2 regions of the Actinoplanes sp. NPDC051859 genome follow, and region 2 is predicted to be linked to the other one. Evidence: riboswitches for the same ligand, from Rfam matches in the RefSeq annotation. Region 2 holds a riboswitch; the other holds the start of a gene.
What was found. A riboswitch is a leader RNA that binds a small molecule or an ion and turns the genes downstream of it on or off. The one in region 2 is predicted to bind ZMP and ZTP.
Positions count from the first base shown of each region.

Region 1: linked by a shared signal. The riboswitch ahead of ACIA1L_RS14645 (bifunctional 5,10-methylenetetrahydrofolate dehydrogenase/5,10-methenyltetrahydrofolate cyclohydrolase) and the one ahead of ACIA1L_RS18680 (glycine hydroxymethyltransferase) in region 2 are both predicted to bind ZMP and ZTP.

Region 1 is NZ_JBITBX010000005.1:143,654-154,284, reverse strand. Features, by position in the region: gene ACIA1L_RS14670 (glycosyltransferase family 2 protein) at 56-1,045, shown strand; gene ACIA1L_RS14665 (glycosyltransferase) at 1,121-2,086, shown strand; gene ACIA1L_RS14660 (glycosyltransferase) at 2,083-3,474, shown strand; gene ACIA1L_RS14655 (hypothetical protein) at 3,721-6,336, shown strand; gene ACIA1L_RS14650 (hypothetical protein) at 6,333-7,238, shown strand; ZMP/ZTP riboswitch at 7,299-7,380, shown strand; gene ACIA1L_RS14645 (bifunctional 5,10-methylenetetrahydrofolate dehydrogenase/5,10-methenyltetrahydrofolate cyclohydrolase) at 7,396-8,280, shown strand; gene ACIA1L_RS14640 (glycoside hydrolase family 26 protein) at 8,318-9,424, opposite strand; gene ACIA1L_RS14635 (polysaccharide deacetylase family protein) at 9,421-10,233, opposite strand; gene ACIA1L_RS14630 (hypothetical protein) at 10,527-10,631, shown strand, end outside.
Region 2 is NZ_JBITBX010000006.1:438,621-449,251, reverse strand. Features, by position in the region: gene ACIA1L_RS18705 (hypothetical protein) at 1-428, shown strand, start outside; gene ACIA1L_RS18700 (sugar ABC transporter substrate-binding protein) at 560-1,609, shown strand; gene ACIA1L_RS18695 (ABC transporter permease) at 1,614-2,633, shown strand; gene ACIA1L_RS18690 (ATP-binding cassette domain-containing protein) at 2,692-3,465, shown strand; gene ACIA1L_RS18685 (discoidin domain-containing protein) at 3,515-5,680, opposite strand; gene ACIA1L_RS18680 (glycine hydroxymethyltransferase) at 5,791-7,212, opposite strand; ZMP/ZTP riboswitch at 7,234-7,327, opposite strand; gene ACIA1L_RS18675 (discoidin domain-containing protein) at 7,366-10,269, opposite strand; gene ACIA1L_RS18670 (zinc-dependent alcohol dehydrogenase) at 10,436-10,631, shown strand, end outside.

The DNA of each region.
Region 1 (10,631 bases), on a different contig from region 2:
CTGCCCCCGGAAACCACCGCTCTCCCGCACCTGCCGCGCCCCGAAGGGACCCGACATGCCGCACTCCCCCGCCCCCGGCAACACTCCGAGTAACGATCAGAAGTCACCCACGGTGAGCGTCGTCATCCCGGCGATGAACGAAGAGCGCAATCTGCCGCACGTCTTCGCCAAGCTCCCCGAGGGCATCGACGAGGTGATCGTGGTCGACGGCGGTTCGGTGGACCGGACGATCGAGGTCGCTCGCGAGCTGCGCCCGGACGTGGTGATCGTGCAGCAGACGCGTACCGGCAAGGGCAACGCGCTGGCCTGCGGCTTCGCGGCCTGCACCAGCGACATCATCGTGATGATCGACGCCGACGGCTCGACCGACCCGGCCGAGATCCCGCTCTTCGTGGACCAGCTGGTCAACGGCGCCGACTTCGTCAAGGGCTCGCGGTTCGCCAAGGGCGGCCACAGCCACGACATCACCAAGCTGCGCAAGCTCGGCAACGACGGGCTCAACCTCGTGGTGAACGTGCTGTTCGGCACCCGATTCACCGACCTCTGCTACGGCTACAACGCCTTCTGGCGCAGCGTCGTGCCGGTGCTCGACCTGCCGGAGACCTCGCTGCCGCGCAAGGCCGACGGCACGAAGCACTGGGGCGACGGGTTCGAGATCGAGACGATGATCAACATCCGGGCCGCGGTCGACGGCATGACCGTCGGCGAGGTCGGCAGCATCGAGCACCGCCGGATCCACGGCGAGACCAACCTCAACACCTTCCGGGACGGCTTTCGGGTGCTGCGGACCATCTTCAGCGAGTACGGCCGGATGCGCCGCGGCGGTCGCACCATCCGCCGTACCCCCGCGCGGCAGGCCACGACCGCGGCGCCGATGCAGCCCCGCCCGGCCGCCCCGCTGCGCAACAAGGTCGTCAACCGGGCCCCCGCCGCCACCGCCGACGCCCGCCAGCACGTTGCACACCTCAACCGCGGCCTGCGCCGCGACGAGGCCGGTAGCCGCGACTCCCGCACGCTGCAGGCCCGCACCCACCGCGAGGACTGACCGGCCCGCGGGTTCCCCTCCCCACCCCGCCCGCCGATCCCCCCGCTGAACATCCCCGCCCGAGGAGCACCACCCGTGGAACCCACCCCCCGTCCCGCCGTCAGCATCGTGATCCCGACCCACACCGAGGAACGCTGGGCCTCGCTCGTCCGCACTGTCGCGGCCGTGAAGTCCCAGCGGTACACACCGGCCGAGATCGTCGTCGTCGTCGACCACAACCCGGCGCTCTACCGCCGGGCCCGCCGCGACCTGGCCGGCGTGACCGTCCTGGAGAACCTCTACAGCCAGGGCGTCTCCGGCAACCGCAACACCGGCGCGTTCCACACGTCCACGTCGCTGATCGCGTTCGTCGACGACGACGTGATCATGGACACCGACTGGCTCGGCCACCTGGTCGCCCCGTTCGCGGCGGCTCAGGTGATCGGCGCCGGCGGCGGCATCACCCCGGCCTGGGAGGGCCCCGAGCCGCGCTGGATGCCCGAGGAGTTCCTCTGGGCGGTCGGCGGCTCGTACGCCGGGCTGCCCACCGCCACCAGCCGGGTGCGCAACGTCTGGTCGGCGGGCATGGTCGTCCGGCGCGATGCTTTCCTCGCGGTCGGCGGCTTCCGGACCGGCTTCGGCAAGCTCGGCAGCCAGAACCGGCCCGAGGACACCGAGCTGTGCCTGCGGATGAGCAGCGTCAACGGCGGCCACTGGATGTACGTCCCGGACGCGGTGATCCGCCACGAGGTGCCCGCCGAGCGGTCCACCTTCGGCTGGTTCGTGCGCCGCTGCTACGCCGAGGGTCGGGGCAAGGTCGCGATGGCCGGCCTGCTCGACGGCTCGGAAAGCCTCGGCTCGGAGCGCGACTACCTGCGCTCGCTGCCGAAGGCCGTGTTCCGCAACCTGTTCGCCGCCCTGCGCGGCCGGGGCCTGCGGCACGCCCTGAAGGCCGGCGGTGTGCTCGCCGGTGTCGCCGCCGCCGGTTGGGGCGGCGTCGTGGAGACCGTGACCGCCCGGCGTACGCCGGCTCTGACCGAGACCGTGGGAGCGACGCGATGACCACCGACCTGAACGGTACGGGCGTGAACGGCGCCGCCTGGCAGCCCCCGCTGCGCGCCGACGAGCTCATCACCGCCCCCGACTTCGAGCCCAGCGGCGCGGAACTGCCCGCCGTCGTCCTCGATGTCGACCTCGCCGACCCGCTGCCCACGGTCGCGGCGGTCGGCCCCGACGGGCGCCGGACCCGGCAGGCGTGGGTGCTGGTACGCCTGTTCACCGAGCCGCTCGGCACCGTGCTGACCGACGTACCCGACAACGGGTTGTCGCCCGCGGACCTGGCCGGCGCGATCGAAGCCGAGCTGGGCCCGGCGCTGGCGCCGCGGCTGCGCGAGCTGGGCCTGATCGGTCTGCCGGTGGACGGCATCACGCCCGCGGAGGAGCCGGCCTTCCTGGCCCGCCGCCGCGAGGTGCTGGCCGACGCCCCGCCGATCACCGTGGTGATCTGCACCCGGGAGCGGCCCGGCGCGCTGGCCCGCTGCCTGGACAGCCTGCTCACCCAGAACTACCCGGACTTCAAGGTGCTGGTCGTGGACAACGCGCCGGTCACCGACGCGACCGCCGAGGTGGTCCGCTCGGCGGCCCGCCGCGGTCCCGTCAGCTACCTGAAGGAGCCGAAGGCCGGCCTGTCCTTCGCCCGCAACGCCGCCGTCGCCGCCTCGCCGGGCGAGATCATGGCGTGGATCGATGACGACGAGTACGCCGACCCGAACTGGCTGGCCGAGGTCGCCCGGGCGCTGGCCGACCACCCCGAGGCCGACGTGGTCTCCGGCGTGATCGTCCCGGCCGAGCTTGAGACGCAGGCGCAGCTGTGGTTCGAGCAGTTCGGCGGGCACAGCAAGGGCCGCGGTTTCAAGCCGGACGTGTTCAGCCCGGCTACGGCGCACATCCAGAGCCCGCTGTACCCGCTGCCGCCGTTCGGCACGGGCGCGAACATGACGTTCCGAGCCGGCGTCGTCGAGCGGATCGGCGGCTGGGACAACGCGCTGGGCGCGGGCACCCCGGCTATGGGCTCGGAGGACACCCTCGCCTTCACCCAGGTGCTGGTCGGCGGCGGCACGATCGTCTACCAGCCCACCGCGGTCACCCACCACTACCACCGGCGGGACCTCGAGGGGCTGCACAAGCAGATGGTCGGGTACGGCGCCGGATTGACCGCCGCGTACACGAGCCTGCTGATGAAGCGTCCCGGCCTGCTGTGGCCGCTGCTGAAGCTGGTGCCGGGCGCGCTGCGGGACCTGACCAGCAAGGACAGCCTGCGGGTGTCGACGCTGCGCGAGGACTTCCCGCGCGACCTGCTGACCGCCAACCGGCGGGGCATGCTGGCGGGCCCGCGCGCCTACTTGAAGGGACGCCGGGCGGCCAGGGCCAAGGCCCGGAGCAGCCGCTGATCGTGGTGACTCCGCGGTTCTCCGGACAGTCGCCCGCGCACCGGGCATTCTCGTACATATGTGGCGAATGGCGGCTGTCCGGCGCGCCGCACGCCCATGCGGCGGGGCGGCGGTGTGGTGACCCCGCCCGACCCGACACCCCAGGAGCCGGGGCGGACCACCCCCTCCGCTCAGCAGCATTCCGAAGCCCCGAGCGACGAGCAGCGTTCGGACGGGGCGCCCGACCACGCCGGGGAGGCCGAAACCATGGCTGACCGACGCGCGGCCGAGCCGGCGAAGGCCAAGGACGACGACAACCAGCCGCGGCCCGCCGCCCGGGTGCGCCCCAGCGCGCCCGGTGGCACGGACGGCCCGGCGGCCGCCGACATCCAGACCACCTCGGGTGTCCCAGGCAAGCCGATCCCGGCGGAAGCAGCGACCACCGAGGCCGTCGACCCCGACCAGACCATGCTCATCAAGCTGCCGGCGAAGACGCCGCCGCCGGCGAAAGCACCGCCCGCGGCGGCGGACCCGGACGAGACCATGATCATCCGGGTACGGCCGAGCAGCCCCGCCGACAAGCGCCCCACCGACGCCGACGACACGGTCGCACTCCCGGTGGCGCCGCCGAAGAAGAAGCCGGCAACGCCAGCGCCCGCCGGCGACACCATCGCCATCCCGCTGCCGCCGAAGAAGAAGCCGGCGACACCGGCCCCGGCGGACGACACCATCGCGCTGCCCGTCTCGAAACCGGCTGCGCCGACATCCACGCCGGCGCCTGCGGTCAACCGGAAGCCGCCGGCACCCGCCAAGCCCGCGAGCAACCCGAAGCCGGTCGCCGCCAAGCCGGCCACCACCAAGCCCGCCACCACCCAGGCGCCGGCGGGTCTGCCGCGAGCCGCCGACGACACCATCGTGCTGCGCATCCCCACCGATCAGGCCGCGAGCGCCGTTACGGCGATCATTCCGGTGACGCCGGCCGGCAAGGACCGCAAGAAGCGAAAGTTCGGGACGGCCGATCCGGGACGCGCCCCGAAGCCCGCCCGGCCCCGCCGAGCGCCACTCGACCTCGGACATGCCCCGGCCGTGCTGACCATTTCCGCGCTGGGCGTGCTGATGGTCGCGCTCGCCTACGCCGGTGGTCGGCTCAGCACCAGCAACGCGCAGTTCGCGTACTGGGTGGGGCAGGTTGTCGTCTTCACGCCGGTCGTCGTGCGGCTGCTCAGCCGCCGGATGGCCGGTGCCGCGGAGTCTTTCCTGCTGGTCATGGGGCTGGCCCTGCACCAGTACCTGCTGAAGTGGATGTACAGCCCGGACCAGTTCCGCTTCCCGGACGAATTGCAGCACTGGCTCGCGACAAACGTCATCGTCGAGTCCGGCCGGCTGTTCCAGCCCAACCCGGCGCTGCCGCCCGCGGTCCACTTCCCCGGGTTGGCCGAGCTGGGCGCGGCCATCACGTCGATGACCGGACTCCCGGTCACCGCGGCCGGCGTCGTCGTCGCCGGCATCGCGCACCTGGTCTTCGTCGCGGTGCTGTTCGCCGTGGTGCTGCGGGCGAGCAACTCACCCGCCGTCGCCGGGGTCGCCTGTGCCACGTACGCGACCGCTCTGCACTATCTGTTCTTCAACTCGATGTTCCTCTACCAGACCGCCGCGCTGCCGTTCTTCATGCTGGCGATCTGGGCGACCCGCCGGTGGCGCGAGGAGGGTGGCCGCACCTTCCTCGCCGTGGCCGTGGGCTCCGCCGCGCTGACCACGGTCAGCCACCACATCACCGCGTTTGCACTGGTGCTCACGCTGCTTCTGCTCGCCACGGCCGAGCTGATCGTGCAGCGGCCGCGGCGCTGGAGCGCGCTCATCACTCCGGCGGTGGCCGCACTCGTGGTAGCCGTGTGGATGCTCACCGTGGCACGTGACGTGCTCGGTTACCTGGAGGCACCGATCGACCAGGTCGGGCAGACGATCTCGAACCTGCTCAGCGGCCGCAAGGAAGCCTCCTCCACCACGGCCGCGGTCAGCATCGGGCAGCTTGTCGTGCAGGGCACCGGACTGCTCGGGTTGGGCGTGCTCTACGTGGCCCTGGTGCGGGACATGTTCCACCGACACGACCGGGACTACTGGCGCTGGGCGGCCGTGGTCGGCGGCGCCATCTTCTTCGCCGGCAACGGTGTGCGCTTCCTCGGCCAGAACGGCCCGGAAATCGCCGGGCGACTCTCCACCTTCACCTACGTGCCGATCTCCATCCTGGCGGCGATCGCCCTGGTCCGGGGCGTGCAACTCATCCCGGCACGGGACGCCGAGGGACTCCGCTGGCGGGCTGCCGCACCGGCGATCGATGTGGTCGCCCCGAGCAGCTGGAACCTCTACAGCCGCGTGGCGGCCGGCTCCGCGCTGATCACCCTGCTGATGATCGGCGCCCGAGCGGGTGGCTGGCCGCCGTTGCAGTCCATCCTGCCAGGGCCGTACCTGGCCGGCGGGTTCGAACGCTCGGTCGACGCGTACGGGGTGGACGCCGCGGACTGGCAGCGCCGGTCGCTCGGCCCCGGCAACCGGGTCGGGGGCGACGTGACCTCGGTGTCGCTGGCGTCGACGTACGGCCGTCAGGACCCGGTTCGTGAGGTCGGGCCGCTGTATTACGCCACCGAGTGGGGGCTGGCCCAGGAGCAGTTCGCCGGCAGTCTGTCGTTGCAGTACCTCGTGGTGGACAAGCGCCTGTCGGAGCAGTTGCCGGAGGGCGAGGCGTACTTCGAGAACGACCCGAACGCGGGCTCGATCACCCAACCGCTCAGCACCACGCAGATCACCAAGTTCGATTCACTGCCCGAGGTCGACCGGCTCTACGACAACGGCGTGGTCCGTGTCTATCGCTTGGGGGGCCGATGAACCCGCTGCTGAACCGCGTCGTCGCCGGCCTGGCCGTGGTGTCCGCCGCCAGCGTGCTCGCCGGCCCACGCGCTCTGACCGTCGCGGGCGGCATGGTGCTGGGCTTCGCGCTGCCCGGCATGGCGCTGACCGGCGCGATCTTCGCCCGCCGCAGGCTCAGCCCGGTCGAGCGCATCCTGCTCGCCCCGGCACTCAGCCTCGCCGTCCTGATCGTCGCCGGGCTGATCATCAACATGATCGGCGTACGTCTGGACCGGGTGGCGTGGACCGTCGCCACCGCCGGCGTCACCCTGCTCGCGGCGCTCGCCGTCGAGCTGCGGTGGAGTCGGACCAGCGAGGTGACACCGCAGGAGGACGGGGCGCAGGAGTCGCAGCCCGACGAGGTGGCTGCCGCGCCGCTGCGTGTCTCCGCGCAAGAGGCCGTCGCGGTGGCCGAGGGACACACGATCGTCATGTCGGTGGCGCCGGTCAAGGACGAGGAGGAAGTAGCCGCGGAGGAGAAGTCCCAGCGCTACCGCCTGGTCAAGCAGCTGCTGCCGCTGGCCCTCGTCCTCGTCGTCCTCGGCGGCGCAAGCTGGCTCTCCTTCGCCACCTCCCGCAACCTGTACGACACGCCGGTAACCGCGTTGACCGCCGAGCCGTCGGGACCGGTCGACGCCGAAGGAGACCGGGTCGTCACCGTAGCGGCGTCCGGGCTGCTGCGGACGGATGGGCCGTACACGCTGACCGTGGCCCGGACCGGTGGCGGTGGCACGCCGACCCGCCGGAACATCCCGGTGTCGGACGACGGGACCTGGTCGGAGCGCTTGACCATGCCCGGCGACCAGCGGATGACCGTCAGCCTGTTCCGTGCCGGCGACCTCACGCCCTACCGCACCCTCTTCATCAGTGCCGTGAGCTGAGGCGCTGCACACTGCGGGGTGACACCCTGCCGGCCCGTTCGCGGGGGCACGGCATACTTGTCCGCGTCACGCGACTGGCGGCAACGAGGATGGACCACCATCGGGGAGCTCGTCGTGGGTGCCGTCCGCCTGGGTACCCGCGGTCTGGGAGACGCGCATGTCCGAAACCCCGCAGACGTCGGCGCACGAGGCCCGGTCCCTGCCCGGCAAGCCCGTCGCAGACGCGGTCCTGGCCGACGTCGCCCGCCGGGTGGCAAAGCTGCGCGAGGGCGGCGTCCAGCCTTCGCTAGCCACCATCCTGGTCGGCGATGACGACGCCAGCGCCGGCTACATCCGCATCAAGCAGCGCCAGGCCGGCGAGTTGGGCTTCGTGTCGCCGCACGAGCACCTGAGCGCCGACGCCACCCAGGACGACCTGCACCGGGTGATCGACAAGCTGAACGCCGACCCGGCCGTGCACGGCCTACTCATCCAGTACCCGCCGCCGGCGCACATCGATTACGACACCGCGCTGATGACCGTCGACCCCGACAAGGACGTCGACGGCATGCACCCGCTCAACCTCGGTCGACTGTCCGTGGGCCTGCCCGGGCCGCGGCCCTGCACCCCGGCCGGCATCGAGGCTCTGCTCGCCCACTACGAGATTCCGGTGGCCGGACGCGAGGTGGTCATCCTGGGCCGCGGCGCCACGATCGGCCGCCCGCTCGCCATGCTGCTGTCGCAGAAGCGGCCGACCGCGAACGCCGCCGTGACCGTGGTCCACACCGGAGTGCCGGACTGGGAGCGCTACACCCGCCGCGCGGACATTCTGATCGCGGCTGCGGGCGTACCCGGCATCATCCAGCCGGACCACGTCCGGCCGGGAGCGACCGTCATCGGCGCGGGGGTCCGCTATGAAGGCCGCCGGCTGCTGCCCGACGTGGCGGAAGAGGTCGCGTCGGTGGCGGGTGCGCTCACCCCGCGCGTCGGCGGCGTCGGTCCGACCACCGTGGCGATGCTGTTCCGCAACGCTGTCGAGGCCGCCGAGAAGGCGAGCCGGTAACGCTGGTGGTGCCGGTGGCCCGGATCCGGGCCACCGGTCAGCCGCTGAAGCGCGCGCTCGCCGCCATCGCCCGGTACGCCGCCAGCGAAGCGGCATCGGTGTCGATCCGCCACTTCTCCGCGTAGTCCGGGTGGGTGTCGGTGTCGAACCAGGTCACCGCGCCGACGGCCGGATGCGCCTCGACCCACTTGCCGAAGAGCGTGATCCAGTCGGCCTTGGTCCGGCCGCCGCGGTCCACCGAGCCCACCTCGGAGATCATGATGGGCTTGCGGGCCGCATACGATCGGTAGACCGGCCCGAACAGCGTGTCGGGCGACTCCTTGCGCAGGTTGTAGCCGGACACACCGACCCAGTCCACGTACTTGTCGCCGGGGTACAGGGCAGCGTAGGTGTTCCAGTCGGCGACCGGCGAGGAGTTCCAGTTGGGGCTCCACACCCAGGCCACATTGGTGACGCCCTCGTCGGCGAAGATGCCGTGCAGGCGCCGCCAGGACTGGACATAGCCAGCCGGGTCTTTGCCGTTCTTGGCGGGCGACCAGGCGTACCAGTCGCCGTTCATCTCCCAGCCCCAGCGCAGCAGCAACGGCCGGCCGACGCTTTTGAGCCGGCGGGCGGCCCGTTTGATGATCTCGTCTCCGGCACCGGAGGTGATGTCGGTGAACTTGGTGCCCCGCCAGGAGACCATCGGGAACGCCCCGGACGGCAGGTCGGGGAAGGACGCGGGCAGCTGGTCGGCCCAGCCGTAGAAGACATGCTCGATCCGCTCCTCGCGGCCGAGCTGCTCGCGGCGCAGCTGCCGGGCCTGCGCCGGGGTCTTGCCGGACAGGCCCAGATAGGCCCCGAGCATGGCCTGACCCGGGCGGAACGGCACCACACCACCGCCCTCGGTCACCACCTTCGGTGGGGCACTGGCCGACGGCGGTGTGCTGGGCGGGCGTCCGGGTGAGTTGGTGGCCTCGGCCGCGGTGTCGTCCGAGCGGAACTGCAGCACACCGATGGTCGCGGCGGGCACGGCCGCGAGGGCGGCAAGCCCGAGCACGTGCCGTCGGGACAGCTTGAGCCCCGGTGCGCGGTGTCCAGGGTTCACCGAGGTGGCCGGACCCGACTCGGTGGCCCGGCGCGGGGCACGGTGGGCCGGGCTCATGTCAGGTTCTTCCCGGCAGCACGCGCTGCCCGACGGACCACCCGCCAGCCGGGCTGGGCGAGTTGCTTGAGCTTGGGCACCAGCGGCGAACCGCCCCCGGCGACCAGGGCCACGAGATCGGCACCGGTCATGTCCGGGGTGGGCTGCAACCGCGGTACGGCAAACCGTCGTTCGCCCGGCGTGTGCAGCCGCCGGCCGACCTCGGTGGCGTTGTCGTGGCCCGCGGCCAGCACCGCCGCCCGGACCTTGGCACCGTTGTAGCCGTGCGGGTAGGCGAAGCTGCGCACCCGGCGCCCGAGGTGCTGTTCGAGCTCGTCCTTGCTGCGGGACGTTTCCTCGCGGAGGACGGTGGCGGGCAGGACGTCGAGCGGGTGGTGGATCAGGCTGTGGTTGCCGATCTCGATGCCGGCGTCGGCGACCTCGGCCAGTTCTTTCCAGGTCAACAGCTTGCCGAAGTCGGGCGACCAGCGACCCAGCCAGTTGGCGTACTCGCCGAGGTGGCCGACCGAGGCGTAGAGCGTGGCGCCCGCGCCGGCCTCGGCCAGCACCGGTACGGCTTCGGTGAGAAAGTCGCGATAGCCGTCGTCGAAGGTCACGGCCAGCAGCCGGTCGGTGCAGCCCTGCTCCAGCAGGTCGAGCGCATCGGTGAGGCCGACGAGCCGATATCCCGCGGCCGTGAGCGCGGCGAGCTGTTCGGCCAGTCGGCGTGGCGGCACGGCCAGGTCACGCATCGGACCGGCAACCGCGGACACGGAGTGGTACATCAGCGCCGGCATGGTGTCCCACGCCGACGGCGCCGCAGCGGTCACCGCATGTCCTCCCGGTCCTCGAAGTCATGACCATTATCGGTCGCAGCACCAGCGAGCTTCGAGTTCGTCGCGCTCTTCCGCACCACAAGCTACGGGGCAGTTTCCCCAGCGTCCACCAAGGTTGCGGAGCCGCCCGGAAGTATCTGTCTCGGTCATCCGCACCGTCCTGTTCCGACCCGCACGAGCCGTTCGTCGGATCTGGGTGGGCCCGCGGGCCTCTGCCGAAAGTCATAGGCCTTGATCCGGCTGGAGAGGGAAGCGCACACACCCACGGTGACGGCAGGGTGGAGACCATGACCACAGACCGCGCGCGCCGGCTCGCCGAGTCCGCTTGCGGAGCGGGCCTCCTGCTCGGCCTCACCGCGCTACCGACGGCCTGGCGCGCGCTGGACGGCACC
Region 2 (10,631 bases):
TCACCGGCAAGAATCAAGTCGTCATCGCCCCCGTCGGCAGCTTCGAGTCGGTGCTGGCAGTGGACGACAAGGGACGGCTGAACACCACCGACGGCGACTCCGAGTTCAGCCTGTTCGTCCTCGTCCCGGCAACGAGCGGTACACACCAGATCCAGACCGCGAAGCCGAGCACCGACGGGCAGCCCGCCTGCATGGGCATCAAGGAGAACGGCACCCAACCGCTGACCGTGGTCGCCGCCCCGTGCGATGCCGAGCGGGACGGCCAGCTGTTCACCATTGGCGTGGCCGACGAGGCTTACACGATCAACAGCGCGGGTGCGTACCTGCGGGTGTCGCCGGAGTTGGGGTTGATCGCTGAGGAGATCGGCGACGGCCCGGCCGCGACCACCTTCACGCTGGTCGACAACGGCCCGGCGCCGGGCGAGTAGCCGGCACGGCATAGCCGCCTGATCACTATCTGCAACGATCCGGGTGCTGATCGTTGACAGTCGATGGGCCGAGACGTCTACTGCAATGACGAACCTTGTCTTGACTCCTGCTAAATCGTTTCGGAGGAGACATGCGTGGATCTTTGCTGATCAAGAAACGGCTCAGCCCGGCGCTCGCCGCGGTAACGCTCATCCTTGCGACAGCGGCGTGCGGCGGGGACTCGGGCGAGGGCGGCCAGATCGTCGGGCTCATCACCAAGACCGACACGAACCCCTTCTTCGTCAAGATGAAGGAGGGGGCGCAACAAGCAGCGACCCAGCAAGGCGTGGACCTGCAATCCTTCGCCGGCAAACAGGACGGCGACAACGAAGCGCAGGTCCAGGCGATCGAAAACCTCATGTCGTCCGGGGCCAAAGGCTTCCTGATCACGCCGAACGACTCGAAGGCGATCGTGCCGTCCATCGACAAGGCCCGACAGCAGGGCATGCTGGTCATCGCCCTGGACACGCCGACCGATCCGGCGGATGCCGTCGATGCCACCTTCGCCACCGACAACTACCAGGCCGGAAAGCTCATCGGACAGTGGGCGAAGGCGAAGTTCGCCGAGGAGGGCAAGACTGCGAAGATCGCCCTGCTCGACCTGAACGCCAACCAGGTGTCCGTCGACGTCAAGCGGGACCAGGGCTTCCTGGACGGTTTCGGCATTGAAGTGGGCGACCCCAACCGGATCGGCGACGAGACCGACCCCCGCATCGCCGGCCACGACGTGACCGACGGCGCCGAGGACGGCGGCCGGACGGCCATGGAGAACCTGCTCCAGAAGGATCCGTCGATCAACCTGGTCTACACGATCAACGAGCCCGCGGCGGCCGGGGCGTACCAGGCGTTGAAGGCGGCCGGGCGGGACAAGGAAGTCACCATCGTCTCCGTCGACGGCGGCTGTCCCGGCGTGGACAACGTGGCGCAGGGCATCATCGGCGCCACCTCCATGCAGTTCCCCCTCAAGATGGCGGCGATGGGCGTCGAGGCCGTGGCCGCGTTCGCCAAGGACGGCACCAAGCCGCAGGCCACGGCGGGCAAGACCTTCGTGGACACCGGCGCCGAATTGATCACCGACGACCCGCAGGCCGGCGTGGAGGCGAAAGACTCCGCGTGGGGCAAGCAGAACTGCTGGGGCTGAGGCAATGACCACCATCGACAGCAGCACCGACTTCGACGTCAGCCGGCATGACTCCCTCGGCCTCCGCGTTCAGCACGTCCTGCACGGCAATCCGGTCCTCGGACCGCTCGCCGTGCTGGTCATCGCGGTCATCGCCTTCTCGATCGTCAACACCCGGTTCTTCTCGGCCGCCAACCTGTCCCTGGTCCTGGCCCAGGTGACCGTCATCGCGACACTCGCCCTCGGTCAGACGCTGGTGATCCTCACCGCCGGGATCGACCTCGCCGCCGGCGCCATCGCGGTCTTCTCGTCGATCCTGATGGCGAGCTTCGCCACCGACCTGGGCATGCCCGGCATGCTGGCGCTGCTGTTCGGCTTCGCCTGCGGCACGGCCATGGGCATGCTCAACGGCTTCCTGGTCACCCGGTTCAAACTGCCCCCGTTCATCGTCACCCTGGGCACCCTGACCATCTTCTTCTCGCTGAACTCCGTGATCTCCAAGAGCGAGACCGTCCGCGGCTCCGACATGCCAGGGCTGATGACCTGGACCGGCACCTCGATCCCGATCGGCACTTTCCGGCTCACGTACGGATCGATCATCATGTTGGCACTCTTCGGGCTCTTCTTCTACGCCCTGCGCTCGACGGCCTGGGGCAAGCATGTCTATGCCACCGGCGACGACATCGAGGCGGCCCGGCTGGCCGGCATCCGCACCAACCGGGTGCTGTTCTCGGTCTACACCCTCGCCGGCCTGCTGTACGCCGTCGCCGGCTGGATCCTCATCGGCCGGTTGGCGTCGGCCAGCCCCAACGTCGGCGTCGACTACAACCTCGACTCCATCACCGCCGTGGTGTTGGGCGGCACCAGTCTCTTCGGCGGCCGCGGCGGTGTCCTGGGCACCCTGATCGGCGCCCTGATCGTCGGCGTCTTCCGCAACGGCCTGCAGCTCGGCGGCGTCGAGGTCGTCTGGCAGGGCTTCGCAATCGGCCTGCTGGTCCTCGTGGCCGTGTCGCTCGACCAGTGGATCAGGAAGGTCAAGTCATGACTGACTGCACCGCAGCGAAGCAAGGGCCAGGAAGGCATGACCAGGAGGTGCAGACCTGATGGTCACCCCAGTCTTGGAGGCTCGTGGGCTCACCAAACGCTATGGCCGGGTCACGGCGATCGAGAGCGGCGACCTGGAGCTGTATCCCGGCGAGATTCTCGCCGTGATCGGCGACAACGGCGCCGGCAAGTCCAGCCTGATCAAGGCGCTGTCCGGTGCGCTAGTTCCGGACAGCGGCGAGATCTACCTCGACGGGCAGCGGGTCACCTTCCGCAACCCGATGGAGGCCCGCGAGGCCGGCATCGAAACCGTCTATCAGACCCTCGCGGTCGCACCCGGACTGGACATCGCCGACAATCTGTTCCTCGGCCGGGAGCAGCGCCGCCCCGGACCGTTGGGCTCGATCTTCCGCATGCTCGACCGTAAACACATGCGGTCCGAGGCTCGGCGGCACATGTCCGAGCTCGGCGTCGGCACCCTGCAGAACATCGGCCAGGCGGTGGAGTCATTGTCCGGCGGCCAGCGCCAAGCCGTCGCGGTAGCCCGGTCGGCGGCCTTCGGCAGCAAGGTGGTGATCCTCGACGAGCCGACGGCGGCGCTCGGCGTCAAGGAAGGCAACCGGGTGCTGCAGCTGATTCGTGATGTCCGGGACCGCGGTCTGCCGGTCATCCTGATCAGCCACAACATGCCGCACGTGTTCGAGGTCGCCGACCGGATCCACATCCAGCGGCTGGGCCGCCGAGCCACGGTGATCACTCCGAAGTCGCACTCGATGTCGGACGCGGTCGCCATCATGACCGGAGCCGCTCCACCCCCGCCGCACGTCGCCTGAGGCGGATGCCGCGCCGGTCCTCGTCGGACCGGCGCGGCGTGCTGCGTGTCTACGGGAATTCGGTGACCGTCGACGGAATGGTGGCCGTCCCCTGGGCCGGGCCGCCGGTGTTGTTGACCACGTGGTCGATCACCCCGACGCCGCCCAGCGACACCGTGAAGGAGTTGTGCAGCCTCACCCCGCCGTTCACCGGCACCTCGAAGCCGCGGTCCGAACGCACCTGCGGGTTCACGTTGAAGTAGCAGTAGCTGCCCATCGCCCACGCTTCGTGGCTCGTGACGTGGTCGGCGACCTTGTACGCGGCGTACCCGTTGGCACCCGAGCGCCACGCGGCGTTCGACGGCGGGTCGTACGGCTGCTCGTTCTGCAGGAAGTACGTGCGCCCACCGTTGCCGTTCCAGATGACCTCGTACTTCTGGTAGTGCTCGACGAAGAGGGCGTACGCGATGATGTTCCGGCCGTTGACGATCAGGCCGGTGTCGGCGGTGTTGATCGTCCAGCCGTAGGTGCCGGCGTTGCCATGGTCGGCCCGCCACGCCCAGATGTGGTCGATGATCGTGTCGTTGCTGTTGACCAGCAGGCTGTTGGTGGCCTTGCCGGCGATGGCCCCGCCGATCCGGAAGAACACGTCCTGCACGGTCGTCGGGTTGGCGGCGTGGTTCGCTGAGGACCCGTTTGGCCCGATGACCAGCAGGTTCGCCGAGTTTGTGGTGCCGGCGTCGAAGAGCAGCCCGGCGAGTTTCACGCCGTCCACATCGGCCACCTGCATCGGGGTGACGCCGCCGTCCGGAATGATCGTGGCGTAGCCCAGGCCGAGCACGACCGTGTCGGGGCGGGTCACGTTGATCGTCTGGCTGACGTGGTAGATGCCGGGCTGGAAGAGCAGATGGCGGCCCTGGGCCAGCGCCTGGTTGATCGTCGCGGCGGAGTCACCGGGCTTGGCGACGTAGAACTGGCTCAGCGGGAGGCTGGTGCCCGGGGTGTTGCCGGTGATCCAGGTGGCGCCGGAGGCGTTCTGCCGCAGGTTCGGCACGAAGACCGCGTACTGTCCGCCGGTCTTGTAGAGGTACGGCTTCTCCCGGATCGAGGGCGCGGTGCCGATGGTCGTGTACGGCGGGTTCGGGAAGCTCGACGCCGGAGCGCCCTGCACACCGACGAACGTCTGGTTCCACACGGCGTTCAGGTTGGAGCCGATCTGGCTGTTGCGGGTGAACCACTGCTGCTGCGAGTACTGCTGCTCGGAGCCGCTGATCCGGGAGTCGGCGATGTAGCCGCCGGACGCCCAGCCATAGCCGGCGGGGGCGAGGTTGAGGTCGCCGTGGATGTCCATTCGCCTGAACGGCGCGGCCTGCGAGACGGCCCACCGGTTGGCGCCGTTCACCGGATAGACGGCGAGGTTCTCGACCGAGCGCCAGAAATTCTGGGTGGCGTTGCCCTGGAACCAGCCGGCGTCCACGGTGATGTCGCCGTTGATCCGGGTGTCCTGCGGGTTCTGGCCGAGCCCGAGCACCGAGGTGTAGAAGCCGACCTGGATGTTGAGGCCGTGGTAGGTGCCGGGCTCGAAGGCCAGGACGTAGCGTTGCAGTCCGAACTGGTTGGACTCCTGCTGCCGAAAGATCGTGTCGGCCCGGCTCTGGATGGCCGCCGTGGACATCGAGGGGTCGAACACGACGACGTTCGCGCCGAGGCTCCCGCCGGGCGGAATCGGGTCGGTCGGGGTGCCGCCGAAGACCTTGAACTCCCAGAGCGAGTAGCCGTACGGGGTCGCTCGCGTGGTGCCGTTCATGCGGACATACCGGGCGGTGGCGCTGACGGCGACGCTCTGGGTGCCGAGCTGACCCGCGGTGGCCGGGGTGGCGTCGGTCCAGCTGGTGCCGTTGGTCGAGGTCTGGATCGTGAAGGTCCGGGCGTACGCGGCTTCCCAGTTCAACTCGATCCGGGAGATCGCCGTGCTGGTGCCGAGGTCGACGTGAAGCCATTGTGGGTCGGCGAAGGCGGAGGACCACCGGGTGCCGGTGTTGCCGTCCACGGCGGCCGAGGCGGGGAAGGCGCCCGGGTTCTCCGAGGAGGAGGCGGTGGCGGGTTTGCCCTGGGAGAGCAGCGTCTCGGCGGCGTGAGCGGCCGGCGCGGGGAAGGCGCCCAGTGCGGCGACCACTGCGAGGACAAGACCCCATCGGGAAATGCGGGATCGGGGGACGACTGCGGCAACGGCCATGGCAACTCCTCGTGTGAGAGCGCTCTCTTGGCCCGACGCTAATTCGGTTACGTCAATGTGTCAAAGGTGTGACGGGCCCGGCTTGCGCCAGGCCCGTCACCTGGCGAAGATCAGCCGAGCTCGACGCTCGGGTAGAGCGGGAACGCGCCCAGCAGCTCCGTGGCCTGCTTGCTGATCCGGTCGGACACCGCCGCGTCCAGCTCGAACTTGGCCTTCGACGCGCCGGCCTTGGTCTGGGTCAGGACCGTGTGCATCAGCTCGGCGATCTGGTCCATCTCCGCCGTGCCGAGGCCGCGGGTGGTCAGCGCCGGGGTGCCGACCCTGATGCCCGAGGTGTACCAGGCGCCGTTCGGATCCTGCGGGATCGAGTTGCGGTTCGTGACGATGCCGCTGTCCAGCAGCGCCTGCTCGGCCTGGCGACCGGTCAGGCCGTACTTGTCGACGTCCAGCAGCACGAGGTGGTTGTCGGTGCCGCCGCTGACCACGGTCGCGCCGCGTTTGGTCAGACCCTCAGCCAGCGCCTGGCTGTTGGCGACGATGGCTTGCGCGTAGTCGGCGAACTCCGGACGGCGGGCCTCCGCGAACGCGATCGCCTTGGCCGCCATCACGTGCGACAGCGGACCACCGAGCACCATCGGGCAGCCGCGGTCGACCTGGTCGGCCAGCTCCGGCTGGGCGAACACGGCACCGCCGCGCGGGCCACGCAGGCTCTTGTGGGTCGTCGTGGTGACGATGTGCGCGTGCGCGATCGGGTCGAAGTCGCCGGTGAAGACCTTGCCCGCGACCAGCCCGGCGAAGTGCGCCATGTCGACCATGAAGGTCGCGCCCACCTCGTCGGCGATCTCGCGCATGGTCGCGAAGTTCACCTTGCGGGGGTACGCGGAATAGCCACCCACGATGATCAACGGCTTGAACTCACGCGCCGACTCCCGCAGCGCCGCGTAGTCGATCTGGCCGGTGGCCGGGTCCACGCCGTAACTGCGCTGGTCGAACATCTTGCCGGAGATGTTCGGGCGGAAACCGTGCGTCAGGTGGCCGCCCGCGTCCAACGACATGCCCAGCATCCGCTGGTTGCCGAACGCCTGCCGCAGCTCGGCCCACTCGGCGTCGGTCATGTCGTTGACGTTGCGCTTCTGCACCTTCGCCAGCGCGGGAGCCTCGACCCGGTCCGCCAGCACCGCCCAGTACGCCACGAGGTTGGCGTCGATGCCGGAGTGCGGCTGCACGTACGCGTACGGCGCGCCGAACAGAGCCTTGGCGTGCTCGACGGCGATCGACTCGACCTCGTCGACGTTCTGGCAGCCGGCGTAGAAGCGGCGGCCGATGGTGCCCTCGGCGTACTTGTCGGACAGCCAGTTGCCCATCGCCAGCAGCACGGCGGGCGAGGCGTAGTTCTCGGACGCGATCAGCTTGAGGGACTCGCGCTGGTCGGTCAGCTCCTTGGCGATCGCGTCGGCGATCCGGGGCTCGACGGCTCGCACGGCGTCCAGCGCGGCGCGGAAAGCGGTCGACTCGGCGTTCAGCTCAGACATCGGACCTCCCTATCACAGGTTCGGTGAGGCCCAGGCGCACGGCGGTCACCCCGAAGTGGGTGGGACCGCTCCCCGATGGTCATCCATCCTCAACACGCCAGTCACGGCCCGCGGACGAGCATACCGACGCGTCGAGCGAAGGTCACACCCCGCTCAGGTGACGGACAGCTCCGTCACCTCGGCGTCACCCGGCCGCCACCCCTCGACCACGACGGCGACGTACCGGGCTTGGGCACCCAGCGTTTCGTAGGTGTGGCCGTCCGTCGAAGCCTCAAGCTGATGCGGCCGCCGCCGACCCTTGGACCAGCGGAGCCGGACCGCGGACACCGGAGTCACGGCGCCGAGGTCGACCACCATCCGCCCGGCGGCACCCGGCCGCCACGACGTCGCCGGATCGCCGTCGACCGCGCGGTTCGGGGAAGTCATGCCCGCTGGCAGGGGCGAGGTCGGAAACGTCGTCCGGCCCCGGGCCAGGTCGGCGGTCGGGGTCAGCGGGCCGCCCGAGATCGTGACGTCGCGGGACTTGCCGGCGGGGACGCGTACGGTATCCGCCCGGTCACCGCGCCGCAGCGTGACCACGACCCGGCGCCCCGCTGGAGCGGTGACCGTGACGTGGTGCGAGTCGCGCACGACGAACCGCGTGCCCTTCGGCGGATCGCCCGCAACGGTGAACCGCGGCGCTTCCACCCGCGCGGTGCCGCCGTCCAGACTGACCTTCCACTCGACGCCGTCCTGCGTCAGCACCTGCTCGCCGAGATAGAGCGCATGCCGCGACGGTAGGCGCACGACCGCGTCCCGAACCGGCCGGGCGGTGAGGTTGAAAACGCTCAGGAACCCGTCGGCGTCGCTGACCGCCAGCCCGTCGGCGGCAGGCATGATTCTTGCGGCCGCCCCGGCCAGCTTCGAGTGGCCGCCCGGATAACCCTCGACCAGCGGCGCCGTCACGCCGACCGAGGTGCCGGTCACCGAGATCTTCCCGTCGCCGCCGTGCGCTACCAACCCGGCCCGGCCGTCGATGCCCACCCAGCGCGCCACGCTGCGGGTCTGCGGAACAGTAGCCGCATCGGTCCAGCTTTGACCGTCCGTCGAGGTCTGGATCAAGAACTTCTTTCCGTACGCGGCATCCCAGGCGATCCGCACACCCGCCACCTGCACCGCGGTGCCCAGGTCGACGGCGAGCCAGGAGTCAGCCCGGCCGCGTTCCTCCGGATCCACCGCCCAGCGAGTGTGCGGGTTGCCGTCAGTAGCGTGCCGCGTCGGATTCCACGGGTCCTGCGAAGAAGCGGTGGGCATCGCGCCCTGGGCCAGGTCGGCACCCGTGACGTCGAGCACCGCGAAGCTCCACAGCGCGTACCCCTCGGCGGTGGCCGGTTCGCGGCCGAGCATGCGCACGTAACGGGCCGGACGCGCAGTGAACGTGATGTCGCCGGTCAGTTCGTTGCGCAGCTCGGCGCGGCCACCCGCGTACGTGAACGTGCGGGTGCCCGTGTTGCCCAGGACGAGACCGCCCTCGCCCGACACGCCTGCCTGGGCGTAAACGACCGCCCCGGACGGCAGCGTGGCAAACCCCGCGTATCCCCCCGCCAGCGCGAAAACGGTAGCGGTCGCTTGGATGCCGTCGCGGCTGCCGGTGTATGCCCGCGTCCAATGCCCCGTCGGCACGGCACCGGTCGGCAGGAACGCCGAGACCCGCGGGTCGACCAACTCGGTGTCGTGGTCCGGCAGCCACAGCAGGCGGGCGAACTCGGGCTTGGTGACAGCCGCGGCGAGGGCGGCCGTCGACTGGTGCACGGTGAGTCCGGCCGTACCGAAATCGCGGGTGCCCGCCGCCCGGCTGAAGAACTCGTCCCGGGAGGCTGGCAGGACCGGCAGGGGGCGCAGCATGTGCAGCAGATACGCGACGGCGATCTCCGCGCGCGCCTCCGCCTCGTCCTTCTGCTGATCGTCCACCTTCGTCAACCGGTTCGCCGGCGCCTGCTGCACCCACGGCAGCAACCGCTCGGCCAGGTCCGCCTCGGCGCGGGCCGCGTCCCGATCGCCCTGGACCTGGGCCAGGAAGGCGAGTGGCAGCACGCTGCGGGCGTACCGGTGGAGGTGTTTCGGTCCCATCGGCTGCAGCGGCTCGCCTGAGGCGGTTGCCAACAGGCGCAGCGTCCGCCACAGCTGCTCGCCGTTGGGCTGCCGCGTCAACACCTCGGGAATCGGGCGCTTCGCGACGAGGAAATGGATCGCCGAGCGCCCCGCTGTCCGCCACAACTCGGCCTGTGCGTCCGGATCGAAGACGCCGTCCCGTTCCACAAAGAACGCATCGTGCACGTTGTGAGCGCTGGTCAACCGGTCGACCTGCTCGCCGTCGACCACGGCGGGGTTGGCCCGGTCGGCCGCCGGCAACGCGCTGGCATTCCCGGCCCAGAACCGGAACCGGGCCCGCCACGCCTTGGTGGTGGCGGCATCCGCACTCCACGCCATGCCCGGCGCCAGGGCCTGCGCGTAGACACCCATCTCCCCGAGCTTGCTGTCGCCCTGCCAGCCGCCGTCGATGCCGTTCGGACCCCACTCACCGCTCAGCGGATCGTTGCCGGCATTGAGCTGGTATGCGTACGCGGCCTGCCCTTCGGCGATGCGCTGCACCCGTTCCCGGGTCGCCGGGTCGAGGTCGGACCACAGCAGCCGCGCGGCGAGCACGAAATACAGCACAGCTGTCGAATCCGGAGAAAGTCGCTGACCCCACTCGTCTCCCCCACCAAGCTTGTTGGTGGCGGCGTGACGCGCAACAGCCGCGACGGTCTTTGCCCGCAGCGTTGCCGCGTCCACCCCAGCCAGTTCGGCGTCGTAGTCCGGCATGCCCAGCAGCACGGCGTTGCCGAGCACCACCATCGGACCGAGCGCAGTGTCGTCCTGCGCCTGCACCCAGCGGGTGTGCGCGAGCAGCACCCGCCGATACACCGCCGCAACGGGGTCGGCAGTCTTGGCAAACGCGGGCACGGCGGCGAGCGGTATCGACAGGCCACCGACTCCGGCCAGCATCAGCAGTCGGCGGCGGGACAGAGCGAGCAAGGATCCTCCCGGCGCAACACAACGGCCTGCCTACGATTCGCTTCGGCCTGATGGCTGTCAAATTCGTCGGGGTCGCGGGCGCGTCTTGCCACCCGGCCCGAGGTGTATCCACGGCAAGACGGGGCATTCGATCTGCGAGGGCCGTCCAGCGATCTTCGGAGAGAACATGCGTGCATTGACGTGGCAGGGCACCGGAAAGGTGTCCGTCGAGACCGTTCCAGACCCGAAGATCCACGAGCCCACGGACGCCATCGTACGCATGACGTCCACCGCCATCTGCGGCTCCGACCTGCACCTCTACAACGTGCTCGGGATGTACCTCGACGCCGGCGACATTCTCGGCCACGAGCCGATGGGCATCG